Regions from separate parts of the Ensifer sp. GW101-20A05 genome, predicted to be linked through region 1. Evidence: riboswitches for the same ligand, from Rfam matches in the RefSeq annotation. Region 1 holds a riboswitch; each other region holds the start of a gene.
What was found. Region 1 has a riboswitch for thiamine pyrophosphate ahead of thiO (glycine oxidase ThiO). Riboswitches for the same ligand answer to the same signal wherever they lie in the genome.
Positions count from the first base shown of each region.

Region 2: linked by a shared signal. The riboswitch ahead of thiD (bifunctional hydroxymethylpyrimidine kinase/phosphomethylpyrimidine kinase) and the one ahead of thiO (glycine oxidase ThiO) in region 1 are both predicted to bind thiamine pyrophosphate.
Region 3: linked by a shared signal. The riboswitch ahead of thiC (phosphomethylpyrimidine synthase ThiC) and the one ahead of thiO (glycine oxidase ThiO) in region 1 are both predicted to bind thiamine pyrophosphate.
Region 4: linked by a shared signal. The riboswitch ahead of thiB (thiamine ABC transporter substrate binding subunit) and the one ahead of thiO (glycine oxidase ThiO) in region 1 are both predicted to bind thiamine pyrophosphate.

Region 1 is NZ_JBWKZT010000002.1:231,004-235,971, reverse strand. Features, by position in the region: gene AC070A_RS06210 (thiamine phosphate synthase) at 1-591, opposite strand, end outside; gene AC070A_RS06205 (thiazole synthase) at 588-1,361, opposite strand; gene thiS (sulfur carrier protein ThiS) at 1,365-1,562, opposite strand; gene thiO (glycine oxidase ThiO) at 1,559-2,530, opposite strand; TPP riboswitch at 2,691-2,811, opposite strand; gene bioB (biotin synthase BioB) at 3,225-4,241, shown strand; gene AC070A_RS06185 (8-amino-7-oxononanoate synthase) at 4,238-4,968, shown strand, end outside.
Region 2 is NZ_JBWKZT010000028.1:22,712-27,679, reverse strand. Features, by position in the region: partial or broken gene ltrA (group II intron reverse transcriptase/maturase) at 279-1,041, shown strand; partial or broken gene AC070A_RS33405 (M20/M25/M40 family metallo-hydrolase) at 1,050-1,691, shown strand; gene AC070A_RS33400 (hypothetical protein) at 1,813-2,094, shown strand; TPP riboswitch at 3,125-3,227, shown strand; gene thiD (bifunctional hydroxymethylpyrimidine kinase/phosphomethylpyrimidine kinase) at 3,480-4,289, shown strand; gene AC070A_RS33390 (glycosyltransferase family 4 protein) at 4,446-4,968, opposite strand, start outside.
Region 3 is NZ_JBWKZT010000002.1:80,381-85,348, reverse strand. Features, by position in the region: gene AC070A_RS05495 (hypothetical protein) at 1-101, opposite strand, end outside; gene thiC (phosphomethylpyrimidine synthase ThiC) at 316-2,136, opposite strand; TPP riboswitch at 2,227-2,355, opposite strand; gene AC070A_RS05485 (sigma-54-dependent transcriptional regulator) at 2,451-3,815, opposite strand; gene AC070A_RS05480 (sensor histidine kinase) at 3,819-4,968, opposite strand, start outside.
Region 4 is NZ_JBWKZT010000005.1:194,538-199,505, reverse strand. Features, by position in the region: gene AC070A_RS15315 (ABC-F family ATP-binding cassette domain-containing protein) at 1-506, opposite strand, end outside; gene AC070A_RS15310 (thiamine diphosphokinase) at 510-1,160, opposite strand; gene AC070A_RS15305 (GNAT family N-acetyltransferase) at 1,245-1,730, opposite strand; TPP riboswitch at 1,876-1,994, shown strand; gene thiB (thiamine ABC transporter substrate binding subunit) at 2,044-3,072, shown strand; gene thiP (thiamine/thiamine pyrophosphate ABC transporter permease ThiP) at 3,080-4,708, shown strand; gene thiQ (thiamine ABC transporter ATP-binding protein) at 4,705-4,968, shown strand, end outside.

The DNA of each region.
Region 1 (4,968 bases):
CGTGCGTGCAATCCACTCCCGCGTCCGCCCCTCTGGATCGGCATTCAGCGTGATATCGGTGACGACCGCGGCGCTGTCGGCGCCATGCTCGAAGACGCCGGCAATCCGGTCGATATTGAGGCCGCCGATCGCAACGAGCGGCAGCGGCGTGACGCGCTCCCGCCAGGCGGAGAGGCGCGGCAGCCCCTGCGGATCCCATTTCATCTGCTTGAGGATCGTCGGATAGATCGGTCCGAGCGCGACATAGTCGGGCTTGGCGGCAAGCGCCGTCTCCAGCTCCCTCTCGTCGTGGGTACTGAGGCCGAGCTTCAGGCCGGAAGCGCGGATTGCGGCAAGATCCGCATCCGCGAGATCCTCCTGGCCGAGATGGACGGAATCGCAGCCCTCGTCGATTGCGAGGCGCCAGTAATCGTTGACGACGAGCTGGCACCCATGACGGTCACAGATCGCCTTGGCCGCGCGGATCTCATCGCGAAGCTCCGTTTCCGGACGGTCCTTGACGCGAAGCTGCACCAGTTTCACGCCGAGCGGCACCAGCCGCCCGATCCATTGGGCACTATCGACGATGAGGTAGAAGGGGTCGAGTTTCACGCGAACACCGCCTTTCCGATGACGGGCGTGGAGGGAACGGCAAAATCGCGCGGTTCGAGCATGCCCGCCTCGAAGGCATCGCGTCCGGCGTCGATTGCCCGGGCGAAGGCGGAGGCCATGAGGGCCGGTTTCGTTGCCCCGGCGACGGCGGTGTTGAGCAGAACCGCATCGAAGCCGAGTTCCATCACTGTCGTTGCGTGTGAGGGCCGGCCGATGCCGGCATCGACTATCAGCGGCATATCCGGAAAATGGGCCCGCATGGCCCGCAGCGCCGGGATGTTCTGTGGCCCCATGGCGCTGCCGATCGGCGCGCACCAGGGCATCAGCACCTTGCATCCGGCCTCGACGAGGTGCTCGCCGACCACGAGGTCGTCGGTTGTGTAGGGGAAGACCTCGAAGCCTTCGGCGCAAAGGATGCGTGCTGCTTCGACCAGCCCGAAGACATCGGGCTGAAGCGTATCCTGATGACCGATGACTTCGAGCTTGATCCAGTTGGTGCCGAAGACCTCGCGCGCCATCTTGGCGGTCAGCACCGCCTCCGACACCGAGTGGCAGCCGGCGGTGTTGGGCAGCACGTGCACGCCGAGCGACCGGATCAGGTCGAAGAAAGCGCCGCCCTGACGGCCGCCGGCGGTTTCGCGGCGCAGCGAAACCGTGACAATCTCGGTCGCCGACGAACGAACCGCGTCTTCGAGCGCGGCAGGCGAGGGGTAGCGGGCGGTGCCCAGAAGCAGGCGGGAACGCAGTTCCTGTCCATAAAGCGTCAGCATGTCTCAGCCTCCTTTCATCGGCGAGAGAATTTCGATCCGGTCGCGATCGCTGAGGGAATGGGCCGAGCGGTCGGCTCGGTGCACCAGCTCGCCGTTGACGGCGGTGGCAAGCCAATCCCCTTCGAAGTCGAGTGCGGCCAGGAGTTCGGCAAGGGTCGTGACTGTGAGGTCGTGATCCTCGCCGTTGACGGTCAATTTCATGCGGCGTCTCCCTTCAGGTTCTGGGCAAGGGCAAGGTTCGCCGCTTCCTCGGCCAAGGCCGGTGAAAGCAGGAAGCCGTGGCGATAGAGCCCGTTGAGCGTGATGGTGTTTCCGGCGCGCATGACGCGCGGCAGATTGTCGGCAAAGGCCGGCCGGACGCCGGTGCCGGTTTCGAGAAGGCGCGCCTCGCCGAAGGCGGGGTGAAGCGCATAGGCAGCGTTCAGCAATTCCATCAGCGAACGGGCGGCAATCGGACCGCCGTCGTCGGTTTCGATCATGGTCGCGCCGCACATGAACAGACCATTGCCGCGCGGTACGATGTAGAGCGGGATGCGCGGGTGGATGAGACGGACTGGCCGCGACAATTCCACTTCGCCGGTCTGCAGATAGAGCATCTCGCCGCGCACGCCGCGCAGGCCGGCGATGGGGCCGATCCGCGAAGCGCCGCTACAGTCGGCGATCAGATCGCTGTCGCTGCTATTATCCGCCTCGCCGATGAAGGCGACGCCGTTCTCGACGAGCTTTTGCCGCAGCAAGACAAGCGCCCGGCGCGGGTCGAGATGCGCCTCGCCGGGGAAGAACAACGCCTCTCGGAAGCGACCGGCAAGCGCCGGCTCCAGTCTCGCGATCGCTTCTCCGTCGAGCCATTCGAAGCCGGACGTGCGCGAAGCGAAGCGTTTGAGTTCGCCGACGTCTCGCGGCGGAGCGACGACGAGGGTGCCGTTGCGTGACACTTCGCCCGGAAGCGCACGGTCCCACCAGTCGATGGCGCCGATGCCGCGCGTCAGCACCGTTTCCTCGGCGCTCTCGCGTTCGCACCAGGGCGCCAGCATGCCGCCGGCAAACCACGACGCCGCCCCGCAGAAGTCCGGATGTCGCTCGGCAACGGCCACCTCGACGCCACGGCCGATCAGCTCATGTGCCAAGGTCAGCCCGACGACGCCGGCGCCTTTGATCAGGACGCGCATGGTCAATGCGCCCAGCTACGGCGAGCCGAACGTCGGTCTGAAGGAAGCAGAATCGCGATGAAGATACGCATTGCCGAGGCTCCATTGTTGGAGACCCAGTTCGGACCGGAAGAGAGGGAAGGACGCCTTGCCGAGATCTGCTCGCGCGAACGCGAATGTGGCAGCGATGTCTGCACCGTCCCTACGCCAGTATGAACTGGATCAGGTTCAACGGGTCACTGCGCCGCGGAAGTCGCCTAGCAGAATCTCAGCCCCTTGTCGGGACACCCCTGGTGAATGCTTCAAACTGAGCGGCTGGAGCGGATTTTGTCAAGGGCTGCCGGCGTGTACCTCGCGTGCGGTTCTTCGGCTGAAAATTATCTATAAAAATTGAAAAGGCATGTGTTCTTGCGGCTCGGTGGTGTCGGTAGCGGGCATCGATCGGGAGATCTGCGGATCGTGCGAGGCGCAAGGTCCGCAAATCTGGGCATTTGGCGGCTGCTCTCATTGCCATCAGCTGATGCCGCCAAGGCGGAGAGTTGCGGCATTTGCCCTTCTCGTCGGCATCCGTTGAATCATATTAAGGCACGCTATGATTGAAGTAGTAGAGTGTACTCTCCTTTTGGGTGGTTGCTTGATGCGGTGCCTGTGAAAATTATAGATAATAATGGATTCTATCTATTTTGCTTTGCCGCAAACAGGGAAGTGAACGAACATGCTGGATACAAACAGATCGACCGAGCCGACCTCGGGAGCCACCAAACCCGCCAAAACCGGTTGGAATCTGGCCGACGCGCAAAAAATCTATAATTTGCCGTTCAACGACCTTCTGTATCGTGCGCAGTCCGTTCACCGCGCCCAGTTCGACCCCAATGCCATCCAGATGAGCCGCCTGCTCTCGATCAAGACCGGCGGCTGTGCCGAAGACTGCGGCTATTGCAGCCAGTCGGCGCACTACCCGACGCGGCTGAAAGCGTCGAAACTGATGGAAGTCGAACAGGTTCTTGCAGAGGCACGGAAAGCGAGGGATGGCGGCGCGACGCGCTATTGCATGGGCGCCGCCTGGCGCAGCCCGAAGGAGCGCGACATGGAGGCGATCGTCGCCATGGTCCGCGGCGTCCGGTCGCTCGGCATAGAGACCTGCATGACGCTTGGCATGCTGACGCCGGAACAATCCGGGCGGCTCGCAGATGCCGGGCTCGATTACTACAACCACAATGTCGATACGTCGGAGCGCTTCTACAGCGAGATCATCACCACCCGCAGCTTTGCCGACCGGCTGGAAACGTTGGCAAACGTCCGCGAGGCCGGCATCAAGGTCTGCGCCGGCGGCATTCTCGGCATGGGCGAGACGGCTGACGATCGGATCTCGATGCTGGTGACGCTCGCCAATCTGCCGGTGCCCCCCGAAAGCGTGCCGATCAACATGCTGATTCCGATCCCAGGCTCGAAGCTTGCCGATGCGGCGCCCGTCGATCCGATCGATTTCGTCCGCACCATCGCACTCGCCCGCATACTCATGCCCGCGTCTCACGTCCGCCTTTCAGCCGGCCGCACCGACATGAGCGACGAGATGCAGGCACTCTGTTTCTTCGCCGGCGCCAATTCGATCTTCGTCGGCGAAACGCTGCTGACCGCCGACAACCCCGGCGAGGATCACGATGCGGCACTCTTCCGCCGCCTCGGGCTGAAGCCGATGGCGCCTACGACAGAACCGGAAGCGGCCGAATGACCGCGGGCTTGCTCCACCGCTACGAGAAGACGCTTCACGGCCTTGAACGCAAGGAGCGCCGCCGCGAACTCGCCTCCGGCAGTGGGGTCGACTTCACCTCGAACGACTATCTGGCGCTTGCCGGTTCGCCGCGTCTCAAGGCGGCGATCATCGCGGCGATCGACCGCGGCCTGCCGGTTGGATCAGGCGGTTCGAGACTGCTGCGCGGCAACCATGCGGAACATGAGGCGCTGGAGGCGGAGGCGGCAGCGTTCTTTGGCGTGGAGCGAACGCTGCTCTTCGGCAGCGGTTATGCGGCCAATGCCGCCTTGTTTTCGACGCTGCCGCAGCGCGACGACATCATCGTCCACGATGCCCTGATCCATGCGAGTGCCCATGAGGGTATCGCCGCAAGCAGGGCCGGCGCGGTCGCGGTCAAGCACAACGACGTCGACGCCTTCGCCGATGCGATCGGCACTTGGCGAAAGCGCGGCGGCATGGGACATCCGTGGATTGCCGTTGAAAGCCTCTATTCCATGGATGGCGACCGGGCGCCGCTTGCGGATCTCGCTGCACTGGCCGCGCGGCATGATGGTTTTCTGGTGGTCGACGAAGCGCATGCGACCGGCGTTTTCGGACCCGACGGCCGTGGTCTGGCCGCGGAATTGGAAGGCCGACGGAATCTCGTTGTGCTCCATACCTGCGGCAAGGCGCTCGGCGTTTCCGGCGCCCTCGTTGGCGCAAACGC
Region 2 (4,968 bases), on a different contig from region 1:
GCGTACGACCTCTGCGCGGCTATTGAATTTGATTTGTGCTAAGGCTGCGGTCTGCGGCTCTTCCCCACATGTATCGAATGATTACACGCAAACAGTTCTAGCCTGAAGAGCGCTATGCATTTGGGGTTGTGACCGACCGCGACGTTAGCGACGAACCAATTGCACTGCACCGTGAAGATGATTACCGAGAGCTGGCTCGGGAAATTTGGACAGCACGGACCAAAGGGACATCGTCATTCGACTCTATTCAGCGGGCAACCCGGCAGGGGAAGACCTCCATGGATAGGGTGAAGCCGTATTGTATCGCTAAACGCGAAGTGTGGGAGGCGTACAAGCAAGTGAAGGCCAACAGAGGGGCGTCTGGAGTGGATGGGCAGTCCATCGATGACTTCGATAAGGATCTGGGTAAGAACCTCTATCGGATCTGGAATAGAATGTCCTCCGGAAGCTACTTTCCGTCACCCGTGCGGCGCGTTGACATACCAAAAGGCGACACTGGAGGAACCCGGCCGCTCGGGATTCCGACGGTCTCAGACAGGATCGCCCAGATGGTAGTCAAGCGGCACCTGGAACCGATTCTGGAGCCGGTGTTCCACCGGGATTCTTACGGATATCGGCCTGGGAAGTCAGCACATGATGCCTTGGTCAAAGCTCGGCAGCGTTGCTGGGCCTATGACTGGGTGCTCGACCTCGACATCAAGAGCTTTTTCGACGAAATCGATTGGGATCTCCTGATGTGAGCGGTGCGGCTGCACACGGACTGCCCATGGGGGCTGCTCTACCTTGAACGGTGGTTGCAGGCGCCTGTGAGCATGCCGAGTGGTTGCGCGAGAGAGAGGTACTCCGCAAGGGGCTGTGGTTAGCCCCGTGCTGGCGAATCTCTTTCTTCACTACGCGTTCGATCGCTGGATGCAGAGGGAGTTTCCGACCATCCCGTTTGAACGCTATGCAGACGACGCGATCTGCCATTGCGTAAGAAAGGAGCAGGCGCTTGAGTTACGTCAAGCGCTGGAACGGAGGTTTGCGGAGTGCCAGCTACAGAAGCGGCGCTGCGCACCGGTCCGGTCAATTGCGCTTCGCGCGGTATGCGCATTTCGCTGTCCGGCAAGACGGCGCATGCCTCGACGCCGGAGGACGGCATTGCGCCGACTTTCGCTGTTGCCGCGCTGCTTTCCGGCCTGACGGCGCTCGGCAACAACGGGCCGCTCGACGAGGATTATACGCTGGTGACGGTGACGCATGCCCGCCTCGGCGAGGCCGCCTTCGGCATCAGCCCCGGTTATGCCGAGATCTGGGCGACGCTGCGGACGCTGACCGACGAACGCATGGCCGATCTCGTGGCCCGCGCCGAGGCGCTGGTTGCCAAGGAGACGGAGGCTGCGGGGCTGAAGGTTACGATCGGCCATGAGGACGTGTTCCACCAATGCAGCAATGCGGAAGCGGCAGTCATCGCGCTGGAACGCGCCATGGACGAGGAGGGCGTCAGCCACGATCACGGCGAGGGCGTGTTGCCGATGAAGGGCTCGGAGGATTTCGGGCTCTTCGGGCGGGTGGCGCCCGCGGCGATGTTCTTCCTTGGCGCCGGCGAGAACCACGCGCGGCTGCACAATCCGGACTATGATTTTCCTGACGAGCTGATCGGCATGGGCGCACGGGTGTTCATGCGGGCGATCCGCAATGAGCTGGGGTGAGGGCAGCGCCGGAAGGTCGCTTGCTCAACGGTTGTTGTGATGGCACTCTCAGAAATTGCGCAATTCCCGACGGAGAGCCGTTTGCGCCGCGTCCGGATTTGCCTTCAGGAGGACCAAATGGATGAGCCATTTCAGCTTCCGTGACGCGGTTTGCCTCGCGATCACCATGGCGGGAATGGCGAGCGCTTACGCGGCGGATATGCCCGTTGCAGATATCATTCCTGAGCCGCGACAGACTGAGAATGTTAGTCTGCAGGACTTCATCAAGGCCAATCCGGATTGCCTGGAGTTCACCGACCAGTGCTCGCATTGCGCGATCGTCAACGGCGTTGCCGAATGCTCGACGGCGGAGATAGCTTGCATCAAGCGAGAGAACCAGTGCACTAAGCGGACAGCTAAATAGAACATTGCGGTCAGAAATTTCCTGCAGCCGTTCAGCAACATGCAGGGACCGGTTTCCTACGCTGCCTTCCGAAGCTCCGAGATCTTTTGGAACTCTGCCAAGATATCTGGCGCTTTTTCCTTCGTCGGCGTATGTCCACGCGATTTCGAAGCGACGCTTGGCGGGCAGCGCTCGATGGCGGCGATCTGGTTGTCGGTCGAGTACTTCTGATGCTCGGTCGACATCCGAACGTAGATCGCCGCGCGAACCTTGCGTCGCTCGTCCGAGGGGGGTGTTCGTCGCCGTTCTCAGTCCAACCGATAACCATGACGTGCCGGTATATCATGTGTGAATTGAGGTCAGAATGCCGGAGTATCGACCGGGGAGGTGAGCAGTATGGTTCCGAATACAGGCACAATGGTTACAGCATCAGCGCGCGCCGCTAAGACGACTACTTTGCCGCCGTTGCGGCGGCGCTGCGTCACGAATTGGGTGGGGGAGGCCGTGCGATAAAGACGATCATGCGCTGGCCGAACGACGAGATATTGGCTAGCCGGCGATCGCGGCCCCGACCGATGGCACCTCATTCTGCTGGCCTGATGAAGTGTTGCAGGTCGTGCTCGCAATGGCACACCGCGATATTCTGTCTGTCACACCCGAACCGCGTGCAGCGGAAGCCGCCTTGGACCGAGCAAGTGCAATTCTCAAAACATTGCGGTGATATGATGCGATGAGGCGCCTAACATCTATCGTTATGCGTGGAAGGCCCGTCGCCACTGAGTGAATCGGTAGTGCTGCCGACCAAATCACTCCGGGATTGCATAGGCTCGCGTTCGAAATCCCCTTGCCTTAACGGCCTTCAGGTGGATAGTCTGCCAAGGTCTGTGAAGTCGAACGCTCAGACGGAAGGCTCCTTATGCTCTCGAGGCAAAAGGGGCCTTTTTGCTGGTTGTTTCCTTTCAGGTCCTCCGTCTTCCGCGTCGAGCCGACGCATATACGGGCCCGCTAAACTCAAGCAATTGACATCCCCTGCCACGCTCCCATAGCATTCATGCCTGCCGAGGGGCGCACCTGACAGTGCTGAGATGGCGGTGAGCCAGACCCTTGAACCTGATCCGGATCATACCGGCGTAGGAACGGCAAGGGCCTCTCTGGCACCCCCGCGTCTTCGCCGTTCATCTGGATCTCCGTGATTTTGGTTTCGGGAGATCGCTGGTGCCAATACGCCGTTTAGAATGTAGCGACGAAGAACTCCGGGGGACGGGACGACCGACCCATCGGCTCAATCTGTCGGATTCTTCGAGGTTGTATGGAAGACCCGCCTCAGTTTGCGCGTGTTTGAGCCGGTGGCTTGAGTGCGCGCTCGACATCATTGGACCCGCTTCTACATTTCAGCGGAGCCAGGCATGACCTCCATCGCCGTTACCATCGCAGGCTCAGATTCCGGTGGCGGTGCCGGTATCCAGGCGGATCTGAAGACGTTTTCGGCGCTCGGCGTCTATGGTGCCAGCGTGATCACGGCCATCACCGCGCAAAACACCCGCGGGGTCACGGCCGTCGAGGACATCTCGCCGGCCGTGGTCGCAGCCCAGATCGATGCGGTGTTTTCGGATCTCGCCGTCGGCGCGGTTAAGATCGGCATGATGTCCCGCCAGGAGACCATTGCTGCGATCGCGACCGGCCTGAAGCGATACGGGCATTTAGCAGTCATCGATCCGGTGATGGTCGCCACTTCAGGGGACATTTTGTTACGTCCGGATGCGATCGCGACGCTCAAAGAGGAATTGCTGCCGCTTGGGCTTATCGTGACACCGAACCTGCCCGAAGCGGCACTGATGACGGGGCGTAGCGTTGCCGAAAGCGAGACAGAAATGGGCCGCCAGGCGGAGATGCTCCTGAAGCTTGGTGCGCGCGCCGTGCTGATGAAAGGCGGGCATGCCAGCGGCGACGAAGCGGCTGATATCCTCTTCAACGGGGACAACGCTTTGCGCCTGTCGCGCCCGCGGGTTGAAACGAGGAACGATCATGGCACCGGCTGCACGCTCTCTGCCGCAATCGCCGCCGGTCTTGCCCGTAGGCAGACACTTCAAGACGCGGTTACCGCCGCCAAGACCTATCTGCATGAGGCGCTTGTTGCCGCAGCAGCGCTCAAAATCGGGCAGGGTCGGGGACCGGTTCACCACTTCCATCGATGGTGGGAACCGAACGGCGATTAATTCCATTCCGGCGCTTGGTGCCGGTTTCACCGTTCAAGTTGACTTTTAAAAAACCAGGCCATTCCATTGCCCGATAAGCAATGGAATGGCCGTCGAGTCGGGAAGTCGGTCACTTGTAAATGCAATGTGAGAGACGAGGACAGAGCGCTTTTCGGTTCAGGCCACAGCGGCGCTCGGGTGAACCGGCTGCTCCTCTTTGAGCAGTTTCCGGTAGAGCGCGACATGTTCGCGGCCGCAGTCGACATGGCTCATTGGGCGCCTAAGCGTTGCCCTGAGGTTGTCCCATGACCTTGGCGTGCTCAGCACATCGATCAGTCGATCAGCAAGATCTTGCGCGCTGCCGGTCCGGAAATGATAGCCGTCCAGCCGGTCGCGAACCTTCTCGGCCATGCCGCCGATGTCGGAGCAAATGATCGGCCTGCCATGGTGAAGCGCCTCCTGGATCACGATCGGTGAGTTTTCCCACCAGACCGAGGGCATCACAACCCAATCGACCGATCGCATCAGCCTCGGCATGTCCTGGTTCTGGTAGGAGCCGTAAAAGCGGACGCGACGGCCGGCGTCCTCGATCAGTTTCGCGACGCGCTCCTGATACTCGGTCGGCTGACGCTCGAGGTTGCCGCCGAAGATCATCAGCGTTGAATCGTCGCCCCAGATATCGTCGGGCACACGCGATACC
Region 3 (4,968 bases), 150 kb from region 1:
GCGGCAAAACTCCCGCTGTCGTCGAGGCGTGGCAGATCTCCAGCGAGTGCCACAAGGCCGCCTATCGACAGGGCCGTCAGTCTCAGCAGGCGTGTCCTCAAGTCATTCTCCTCGTAAACGGCGTTTTTTTCGTCGTCCTGCAAGAGCGCCGCAGAGGACGGCAGCTTGGCGTGAATGACGGGTCCGCCGGCGGCGACTTTTGCGTGAGTTTTACATATCGTTCAACCGATAAGGGGGCAAGCTATTCCCCCAGGGCCCAGCATCCGCCTTGCCGTCGGAAGGGACTACGAGGCGTCCCTCCCGACGTGTTGCGCTTTAACTCTTAGCTTCGACCTCAGCGACCGGCATATAGAGATCGCCGCCCTCGCGGTATTTCGCGGCCATTGCCTCCAGCCCTTCCTTCTGCGCTTCCGCACGAATGTCGTGCGAGATCCGCATCGAGCAGAATTTCGGGCCGCACATGGAGCAGAAATGCGCGACCTTGTGTGCCTCCTTCGGCAGGGTCTCGTCGTGGAAGTTTCGGGCCGTCTCCGGGTCGAGAGAGAGGTTGAACTGGTCCTCCCAGCGGAACTCGAAGCGGGCGCGCGAGAGAGCGTCGTCGCGCACCTGGGCGGCCGGGTGACCCTTGGCGAGATCGGCGGCGTGGGCGGCGATCTTGTAGGTGATGACGCCCACTTTGACGTCGTTGCGGTCGGGCAGGCCCAGGTGTTCCTTCGGCGTGACGTAGCAGAGCATGGCGGTGCCGAACCAGCCGATCATCGCAGCGCCGATGCCTGACGTGATGTGGTCGTAGCCCGGAGCGATGTCCGTCGTCAGCGGCCCAAGCGTATAGAACGGCGCCTCGCCGCAGACGGCGAGCTGCTTGTCCATGTTCTCCTTGATCTTGTGCATCGGCACGTGGCCGGGGCCCTCGATCATCACCTGACAATCCTTCGCCCAGGCGATCTTGGTGAGTTCGCCGAGCGTTTCGAGTTCGGCAAACTGCGCCGCGTCGTTGGCATCGGCGATCGAGCCCGGGCGCAATCCGTCGCCGAGCGAGAAGGAGACGTCATAGGCGCGGCAGATGTCGCAGATCTCCTCGAAATGCTCGTAGAGGAAGCTTTCCTTGTGGTGATGCAGACACCACTTGGCCATGATCGAGCCGCCGCGGGAGACGATGCCGGTGACGCGATCGACGGTGAGCGGGATGTAGTGCAGGCGTACGCCAGCATGGATGGTGAAATAATCGACGCCCTGTTCGGCCTGCTCGATCAGCGTGTCGCGATAGACCTCCCAGTTGAGGTCCTCGGCAATGCCATTGACCTTTTCCAGAGCCTGGTAGAGCGGCACGGTGCCGATCGGCACCGGTGAATTGCGGATGATCCATTCGCGGATGTTGTGGATGTTGCGGCCGGTCGAAAGGTCCATAACCGTATCGGCGCCCCACCGCGTCGCCCAGACCATCTTCTCGACCTCCTCGGCCATCGACGAGGTGACAGCGGAGTTGCCGATATTGGCGTTGATTTTCACCAGGAAGTTCCGCCCGATGATCATCGGCTCGGATTCCGGATGGTTGATGTTGGCGGGCAGGATCGCTCTGCCGCTGGCGATTTCCTGGCGCACGAACTCCGGTGTCACATGGTCGGGGATATGGGCGCCGAAGCTTTCGCCGTCGCGAGCTATCGCGCGTGCCGCATCGCGGCCGAGGTTCTCGCGGATCGCCACGAACTCCATCTCCGGCGTGATGATGCCGGCGCGGGCGTAGGCAAGCTGCGTTACCGCCTTGCCGCCAGTCGCCTTGAGCGGCGCGTGCTGGAACGGGAAGGTCGGCGTCAGCCGGTCGCCGCTGGCAAAACCGTTGTCTTCAGGACGGACGATGCGCCCCTCGTAGGTTTCCACGTCGCCGCGCCCGACGATCCAGTTGCGACGGAGTCGCGGCAGCCCCGCCTCGATGCTGATCTCCGCATCGTCGGCGGTATAGGCGCCGGAGGAATCGTAGACGGTAACCGGCGGCTCGCCGGAGGTCGGGTGCAGCGCGATCTCGCGCATCGGCACGCGGATATCCGGGTGGAGGATGCCTGATTTGTGGACCTTGCGGGAGGCGGGAAGCGGGCCTTGGGTGACCGTGAGAGGGGTGGGCTTTGTGGCAATATTCATGACGAGGCTCCAAGTTTGCGATTGGAGACCCAGTTCTGATGCCGGAAGGATGAAAGACGCTCCGCCAGGTGCTGGACGCACGGAATCCTGGCTTCGATATCTGCACCGTCCCTACGCCAGTATGAACTGGATCAGGTTCAACGGGTCACTGCGCCACAGCCGGTAAGCCGGCCATCCAGCAGAATCTCAGCCCCTTGCGGGACCCCCCTGGTGAATGCCCAAGAGATAGCCATCGAACGGCACGGGTCGTCAAGCGCGAATTCGCCCGTCGACGAAGATGCAATTTTTGGGTGTATTTTGGCCGCTGACGAGAGTTAGCTGCCGGATTTTTCCGGAACGCCGCGCTCCGCATAGTCGGCTCGGTTGATGCCGTGGCGCTGGAGCTTGTCGTAGAATGTCTTGCGCGGAATACCGAGCGCCTCGATCGTCGCCTTGACGTCGCCGCGCTGGGCGCGAAGCACTTCCTTCAGGATCTCTGCCTCGTAGTGTTCGAGCCGTTCCGGTAGCGCGAAACCCGGCTGTTCTGCTGGCGCAACCGGCTGTCCCAGCGGGCCTTCGACGCCGAGCGCCACGCGTTCGGCAAAATGTGAGAGTTCGCGCACATTGCCGGGCCAGGCATGGGTCATCAGGTGTTGCTGCACTGCCGGCGAGACGTGAGGCACGTCCCGCTTGAAGCGCTCCGCCGCCCGCGTCAGGAAGTGCGAAAAGAGCAGCGGGATATCATCGCGGCGCTCGCGCAGCGGCGGGATCGACAGCGTTACGACGTTCAATCGGAAGTAGAGATCTTCACGAAAGTCCCCGCGCTGGGCCGGGTCGCCGAGATCGATCTTGGCGGCGGCGATGACGCGAATATCGACGGGGCGCACCTGGTTGGTGCCGAGCGGCGTGATCTCGCGGGCTTCGAGAACGCGCAGCATCTTGACCTGGGTCGCCGGCGGCATCGCCTCGATCTCGTCGAGGAATAGCGTGCCGCCGCTCGCGTGTTCGATCCGGCCCACACGCTTCTTCAGGGCGCCGGTGAAGGCGCCCTGTTCGTGACCGAAGAGTTCGCTCTCGATCACCGTTTCCGGCAGCGCGCCGCAGTTCAGCGCCACGAAATTGCCGTCGCGGCGCCGGCTCCAATTGTGGAGCAGCGTCGCGACCACCTCCTTGCCGCTGCCGGTTTCACCGGCGACGAGCACGTCGACATCCGTGTCGGCGATGTGCCGGATCGTCTGGCGCAAGCGCTCCATGACCGGCGTCTGGCCGATCAGCGGCAGGCTGTCGCCGGCCGTTTCGGCCGCCCGTTTGAGCGCGCGGTTCTCCATGACGAGACTGCGCTTTTCCAGCGCGCGGCGCACGCTCTGCACCAGCCGGTCGGCGGCAAAGGGTTTTGGGATGAAGTCGTAGACGCCATCCTGCAGCGCCTGAACTGCCATCGGTATGTCGCCGTGGCCGGTCACCAGGATCACGGGCAGGTCGGCATCGAAGGCAGCGATGCGGCGAAAGAGCTGCAGCCCGTCGATGCCGGGCATGCGGATATCACTGACGACAATGCCATCAAAATTCGCGTCGAGGGTTCCCAAGGCTTCGGCGGCGCTTGCAAGCGAAGTGACGGCGAATCCGGCGAGCTCCAGCGTCTGCGTCATCGCCTTGCGCAGATCGTTGTCGTCGTCGATGAGGTAGACGGATGGCTGCATCGCTCAGGCCCTCTTCAGGCGCACCGTGAAGACGGTGCCCTTGTCGCTGGTTTCGACTGATATCTCGCCGCCATAGTCGGCGACGATCTCCTGGGAGATGGCGAGTCCAAGGCCGAGCCCTTCGTCCTTCGAGGTGTTGAACGGCGTGAACAGATCCTCGCGGATATGCTGTGGTATGCCGGGGCCGTTGTCGGTAACGACAAGCAAGACCGTGCCGGAAGGGTCCTCCTCACAGCGCACGCGGATCTCGGCATCGCTGCGCTCGCCGAGTGCCTCCAAGGCATTCTGCAGGAGATTGATCAGGACCTGTTCAAGACGGATGCGGCTGCCGTAAACGCTGAGCCCGTTTTCCGGCAGGTCGATGACGATGGCATCCATGCGGCCGGCAAAGCGGCTGCGAAGCAGCATCAAGGCGCCCTCGATCACCTCGCGCATCGGTGTCGGCTCGGCGACGAAGCGGCCCTTGCGGGCAAAGCTGCGGAGTTCGTCGGTGATGGTACCGACCCTTTCGGTCAGCTCGGCGATGCTGACGAGGTTCTCCACCGCCGTTTGCTGCTGCCCCCGGTCGAGGAAGGTGCGGGCATTGTCGGCATAGGCGCGGATGGTCGCGACCGGCTGGTTGATCTCGTGGGCGACGCCGGCGGCCACCTGGCCGAGGATCGCCAGACGGTTCGCCTGAACCAGTTCCTGCTGCACGGCCTGGAGCTTCTCGCCGGTGCGCCGGTGATCGGCAATCTCCGTTTCGAGATGATCACGCGCAAGGCTGAGATCCTGGGTGCGCTCCGCCACGCGGTGCTCCAGTTCATCGCGCGCGGCACGCTCCCTTGTCGCAACCAAGGTCAGGGCCTGGCGACGACGCAGGAGGAAGGCCGCAAGCGCAAGCAGCGGCACGATCACGGCCAGCGCAATCAGCCGGGCCTCGCGGGTTGCCGCCGAGACCGCCCCATCCAATGGCGCCAGTTGCTCCAGCCGCCAGCTCGTGGTCGGAACCATGGTTTCGACCCGCAGGAACCGCCGCTCGCTGTCGCCGGGCAGCAGCGCATGCAGCTCGCTGGAGCCGTCGCTGGTCGGCTCGATGTCGCGGAACGGCAGCGGCAGCAGCGAGGCATCGCCGAATTGCAGGCTGTCGCGGATCGCAGCGACACGATCGCGC
Region 4 (4,968 bases), on a different contig from region 1:
AGCGCCGAACGGCTGCGGGTAAGCTCCTCTTCCAGCCATTCGATCGTCGGCAGGTCGAGATGGTTGGTCGGTTCGTCAAGCAGCAAGATGTCAGGTTCCGGCGCCATGACGCGCGCCAGTGCGGCACGGCGCGCCTCACCGCCCGAAAGGCGCGTCGGGTCTTCTTCGCCGGTCAGGCCCAGATGCTGCAGCAGGTAGGCGACGCGATAGGGATCGTCGCTCGGTCCGAGGCCGGCTTCGGCATAGGCCTGCACCGTGTCGTAGCCGTCGAAATCCGGCGCCTGGTGGAGATAGCGGATGGTCGCTGAGGGATGGCGGAACACCTCGCCCGACTGTGCCTCTGAAAGGCCCGCGGCGATCTTCATCAAGGTCGACTTGCCCGAGCCATTGCGCCCGACAAGGCAGATGCGATCGCCCGGTTCCACTTGCAGATTGGCACCGGCAAGCAGCGGCGCGCCGCCGAAGGTCAAGAAGATATCGTCGAGTTTCAGAATTGGGGGCGCCAAGGCTCAGGCTCCGGAAAGATCATAGGGGCGGGCAAGCACGATGGCGCGTCCGCTCTTGAGGCTGAAGCGAAGGGGACCCTCCGCGACGTTGGAAACGGTTCGGGACGATCCGAACGGCAGGGTGAAATCGTCAAGCGGATAGCGCGCATTGACGATCGAAAGGCCGGTCAGCTCGGTCAATCCCAGCACGGAAAAGAGACAACCTTTCGGCAGGTCGAGATCGAGCGTGCCTGCCAGCAGCGGGTAGGCTTCTTCCTCGCCCGAGGTCATCAGCACCGAAAGCCCGCGCTCGGCAAGCGCTGCGGCCTGCAGCAGGTGCAGGAAGGCATGGTCGCTGCGGCTGCCGCCAAGCGCGCCGGCAAAGATCAGCCGATCAGCGCCGCGGGACAACGCAGCCTCGACCGCGATCTCGCCATCCGTCGCAGCCTTTGCCGCCGGGTAGGGCTCGCGTGGAACGGAGGCGAACTCGGACAGCAGGGCGTCTTCGGTCGAATCGAAATCGCCGACCCAGACATCCGGCACGACGCCGAGCAAGCGGGCATGGCGCATGCCGCCGTCAGCGGCAACGAAGCGGCTGCCGCTGAGCTGCTCTGTCAGCCGGCTGGTCACCGAGAGGGCGCCGCCAAGCAATATGGTGAAGGTCGATCGAGCCATGGCAATGCCCATAGCGCAAAGGATCGCGGAAGGAAAACGAAGAAAACCGCAAACCGCTGCGATCGCAGCAATTTGCCGAAGCCGTCAGTGTCCTTCCGGCACCGGTTCCGGGAATAGCATGCCGGCATAGATCCCGGGTGTTGAATCGGGAATTTCGATCGCGCCGGCCACGCGCTCGTAGAACTTCGCCGGGCCGACGCCACCGATGACCGCATAGCCGTAGCCCGCCTCGCGCATCGCCGTCAGGCTTGCAAGCAGCAGCGCCTCGCCGATGCCCTGCCCACGCATACCTTCATCGACGCCGGTTGGGCCGAAGAAGCCGAGCGCTGTCACGTCGTGGCAGGCAAAGCCGACGATCTTTTCGTCGTGCACCGCGACGTGCATGCGTGTCGGGGTCGAGGAGAAGGCAGCTTCCGCTTCGCCTGCCCAGCCGGCGCCAAACGTCTTTTCGATCCAGGAGACCACCAGACGGCGTTCCGGCGCCATGGCGCGACGGATGCTGATGCCTGAACCAAGCCGCGACTGGGGCTCTGCCGGAAGGGCATAAAGGCGAACTAGCATATCTGGCATGGGATTTCCTCCTTGCGGCCAAGCGTGATGGTGTCATAGCGCAGTTGCCGGTTGGCGAAAACGCCCGACAGAAAATGGGCTCGCCCCATGCGTCGCCCATTCCAAACACCGCTTGCCATGAAGCCGCCGCAGCGGTAAATCTCTTGCCGCTCTAACGGGGTGCCTCCCGACCGCATGGCGGCCGGAGGCTGAGAGGCGTCAAAACGCCAACCCGCGGAACCTGATCCGGCTCATACCGGCGGAGGGATTAGACGCGATCGCACCGATACGCCCTTTTCCCGTGCAACAACGAACTTTGGGAGAGGTGCTTCGCATGTCCAATTCATCACAGCTCAAAATACTTAGCCGGCTAGCGCTGGCCGCAAGCGCAAGCCTTGTTTTCACCGGTTATGCCGCCGCTGCCGACAAGACGCTGACCGTCTACACCTATGAAAGCTTCATCACCGAATGGGGGCCGGGCGCCAAGGTGGCGGAAGCCTTCGAAAAGACCTGCGAATGCAAGGTCAACTATGTCGGTGTTGCCGATGGCGTCGAACTCTTGACGCGCCTAAAGCTCGAGGGTGCTGCCTCGAAGGCCGACATCGTGCTCGGTCTCGACACCAACCTCGTGGCGGAAGCAAAGGCAACGGGCTTCTTCGCACCGCATGGCATCGAAGCGAAGGACCTGAAGGTGCCCGGCAACTTCTCCGACGACACCTTCCTGCCCTATGACTACGGCCATTTCGCCGTCGTCTACGACACCGAGACCCTGAAGACACCGCCGAAGAGCCTCAAGGAACTGGTCGAAGGCGACGCGTCGCAGAAGATCGTCATCGAGGACCCGCGCACCTCGACGCCGGGCCTCGGATTGCTGCTTTGGGTCAAGGCGGTCTATGGCGACGAGGCGGGTGCTGCCTGGGCGAAGCTCAAGGACCGTGTTCTGACCGTCACCCCCGGCTGGTCGGAAGCCTATGGCCTCTTCACCAAGGGCGAAGCGCCGATGGTGCTCTCCTACACCACCTCGCCCGCCTACCACATGGTCGCTGAGAACACCGAGCGCTACCAGGCGGCCACCTTCTCGGAAGGTCACTACATCCAGATCGAAGTCGCCGGCATGACCAAGAGTGCCAAGGAGCCGGAACTGGCAAAGCAGTTCCTCGCGTTCATGACCGGTCCGGAATTCCAGTCGATCATTCCGACAACCAACTGGATGATGCCGGTCGCAGCAACCAAGGAGCCGCTGCCGGACGCCTTCAACAAGCTGGTCAACCCGGAGAAGACCTTCCTGCTGCCATCGGAAGAGGTCGCGAAGAACCGCAAGGCCTGGATCGACGAGTGGCTTGCTGCCATGAGCAAGAACTGAGGCCGGATTGTTCGCACTTCGCGAAAACCGCATGACTGTTGTCGCCGGGGCGATTTGCCTCGGCGCCTTCCTGCTCTTCGTCGGCCTGGCGATCGCCGCCTTGCTCGCCCAAACCGGCGGCACGGACGAAGGCACTCTGTTCGACGCCTATATCTGGCGCGTCACCCGCTTCACGCTGCTGCAGGCAAGCCTTTCCACTCTGCTGTCTGTGCTCTTCGCGATACCGGTGGCGCGGGCGCTGGCGCGGCGGCCGCGTTTCTTCGGCCGGATCTGGCTGTTGCGGCTGATGGCGCTGCCGCTCGGCCTGCCCGTTCTCGTCGGCGCACTCGGGCTGATCGAGATCTGGGGACGCCAGGGCTTCCTCAATTCCGGCCTGCGCTGGCTCGGCCTCGAGCAACCGATCAGCATCTATGGCCTGTTCGGCATCCTGCTTGCCCATGTCTTCTTCAACATGCCGCTTGCGGCGCGCCTGTTCCTGGCCGACCTCGAGCGCATTCCCGCCGAATACTGGCGCAGCGCTGCCAATCTCGGCATGCCCTCCCGAGCGCTCTTCCGCTTCATCGAATGGCCCGTCCTGCGCGGCCTGTTGCCAGGCGCGGCCGGCCTCGTCTTCATGCTCTGCGCCACCAGCTTCACGCTCGTGCTGACGCTTGGCGGCGGGCCCGCTGCCAGCACCATCGAGGTCGCGATCTATCAGGCGCTGCGCTTCGATTTCGATCCGCCACGCGCCATCGCGCTGTCCGGCCTGCAGATCGCCATGACCGGCGTCCTGCTTCTCATCCTCAGACGTCTGGCAACGGATCCGGAAGAGGGCATGACCGGCGGCCGAACCGTTCGACGCTTCGATGGCACAACCACAGCGGCGCTGTTCAACGATGGCGCCTGGATCATCCTGGCATTGCTCTTTCTCATCGCCCCGTTGATTGCGGTGGTCGTCTCCGGCCTGCAGGCCGATCTTCTGAAGCTCGCGCGCGATCCGAGCGTGCACCGGGCACTGATGACGAGTGCGGCGATCGCGCTCGCCTCGGCACTCGCCTCCGTCGCCATGGCGGCCGTGATGATCCGCGCCGCGGCGACGGTCACCGCGCCACGCCATGCGGGCGCGCCGGCACACGGCCTTGCCGGTGCGATCGGCGCCAGTACCTCGCTGATCCTGCTGGTGCCGCCTGTCGTGCTCGGCGCCGGCTGGTTTCTGCTCCTTCGCCCCTTCGGCGATGTCGCGCGCTTTGCGCCTGCCATCGTCGTGGCAATCAACGCCCTGATGGCGCTTCCTTTCGTCCACCGCATCCTGGCGCCGGCCATGGCGACGCACGCGGCGCGTTCCGAGCGGCTGACCGCGAGCCTCGGCATCCGCGGTTTTCATCGCCTGCGATGGATCGACCTTCCGGCGCTCCGAAGGCCACTGCTGATGGCGCTCTCCTTCGCCATGGCGCTATCGCTCGGCGATCTCGGCGCCGTCGCCCTGTTCGGCTCGCAGGACATGGTGACGCTTCCCTGGCTGCTCTATAGCCGCATGGGCAGCTACCGCACCGCCGATGCGGCCGGCCTCGCCCTCTTCCTCGGGCTTCTCTGCCTGATCTTCACCATCCTCGGCACAACGGAAGACGTCCGCCGGCGGGAAGGACGCAAAGCATGACCGAGCCCAACGCTGCCATAGAACTGCGCAATGTCGAGATTCGTTTCGAAACGACCACGCTGCACTTCGATTGCACTATCGCTGCCGGCGGCATCGTCGCCGTTGCCGGCGCCTCCGGTTCCGGCAAGTCGACGCTCTTTCACCTCATCGCAGGCTTTGAAGATGCCGACCACGGCGAGATCCGTGTCCTCGGCCAGAACGCTGCCAACCAGGCACCTTCGGAGCGTCCGGTCTCGATGATCTTCCAGGACAACAATCTC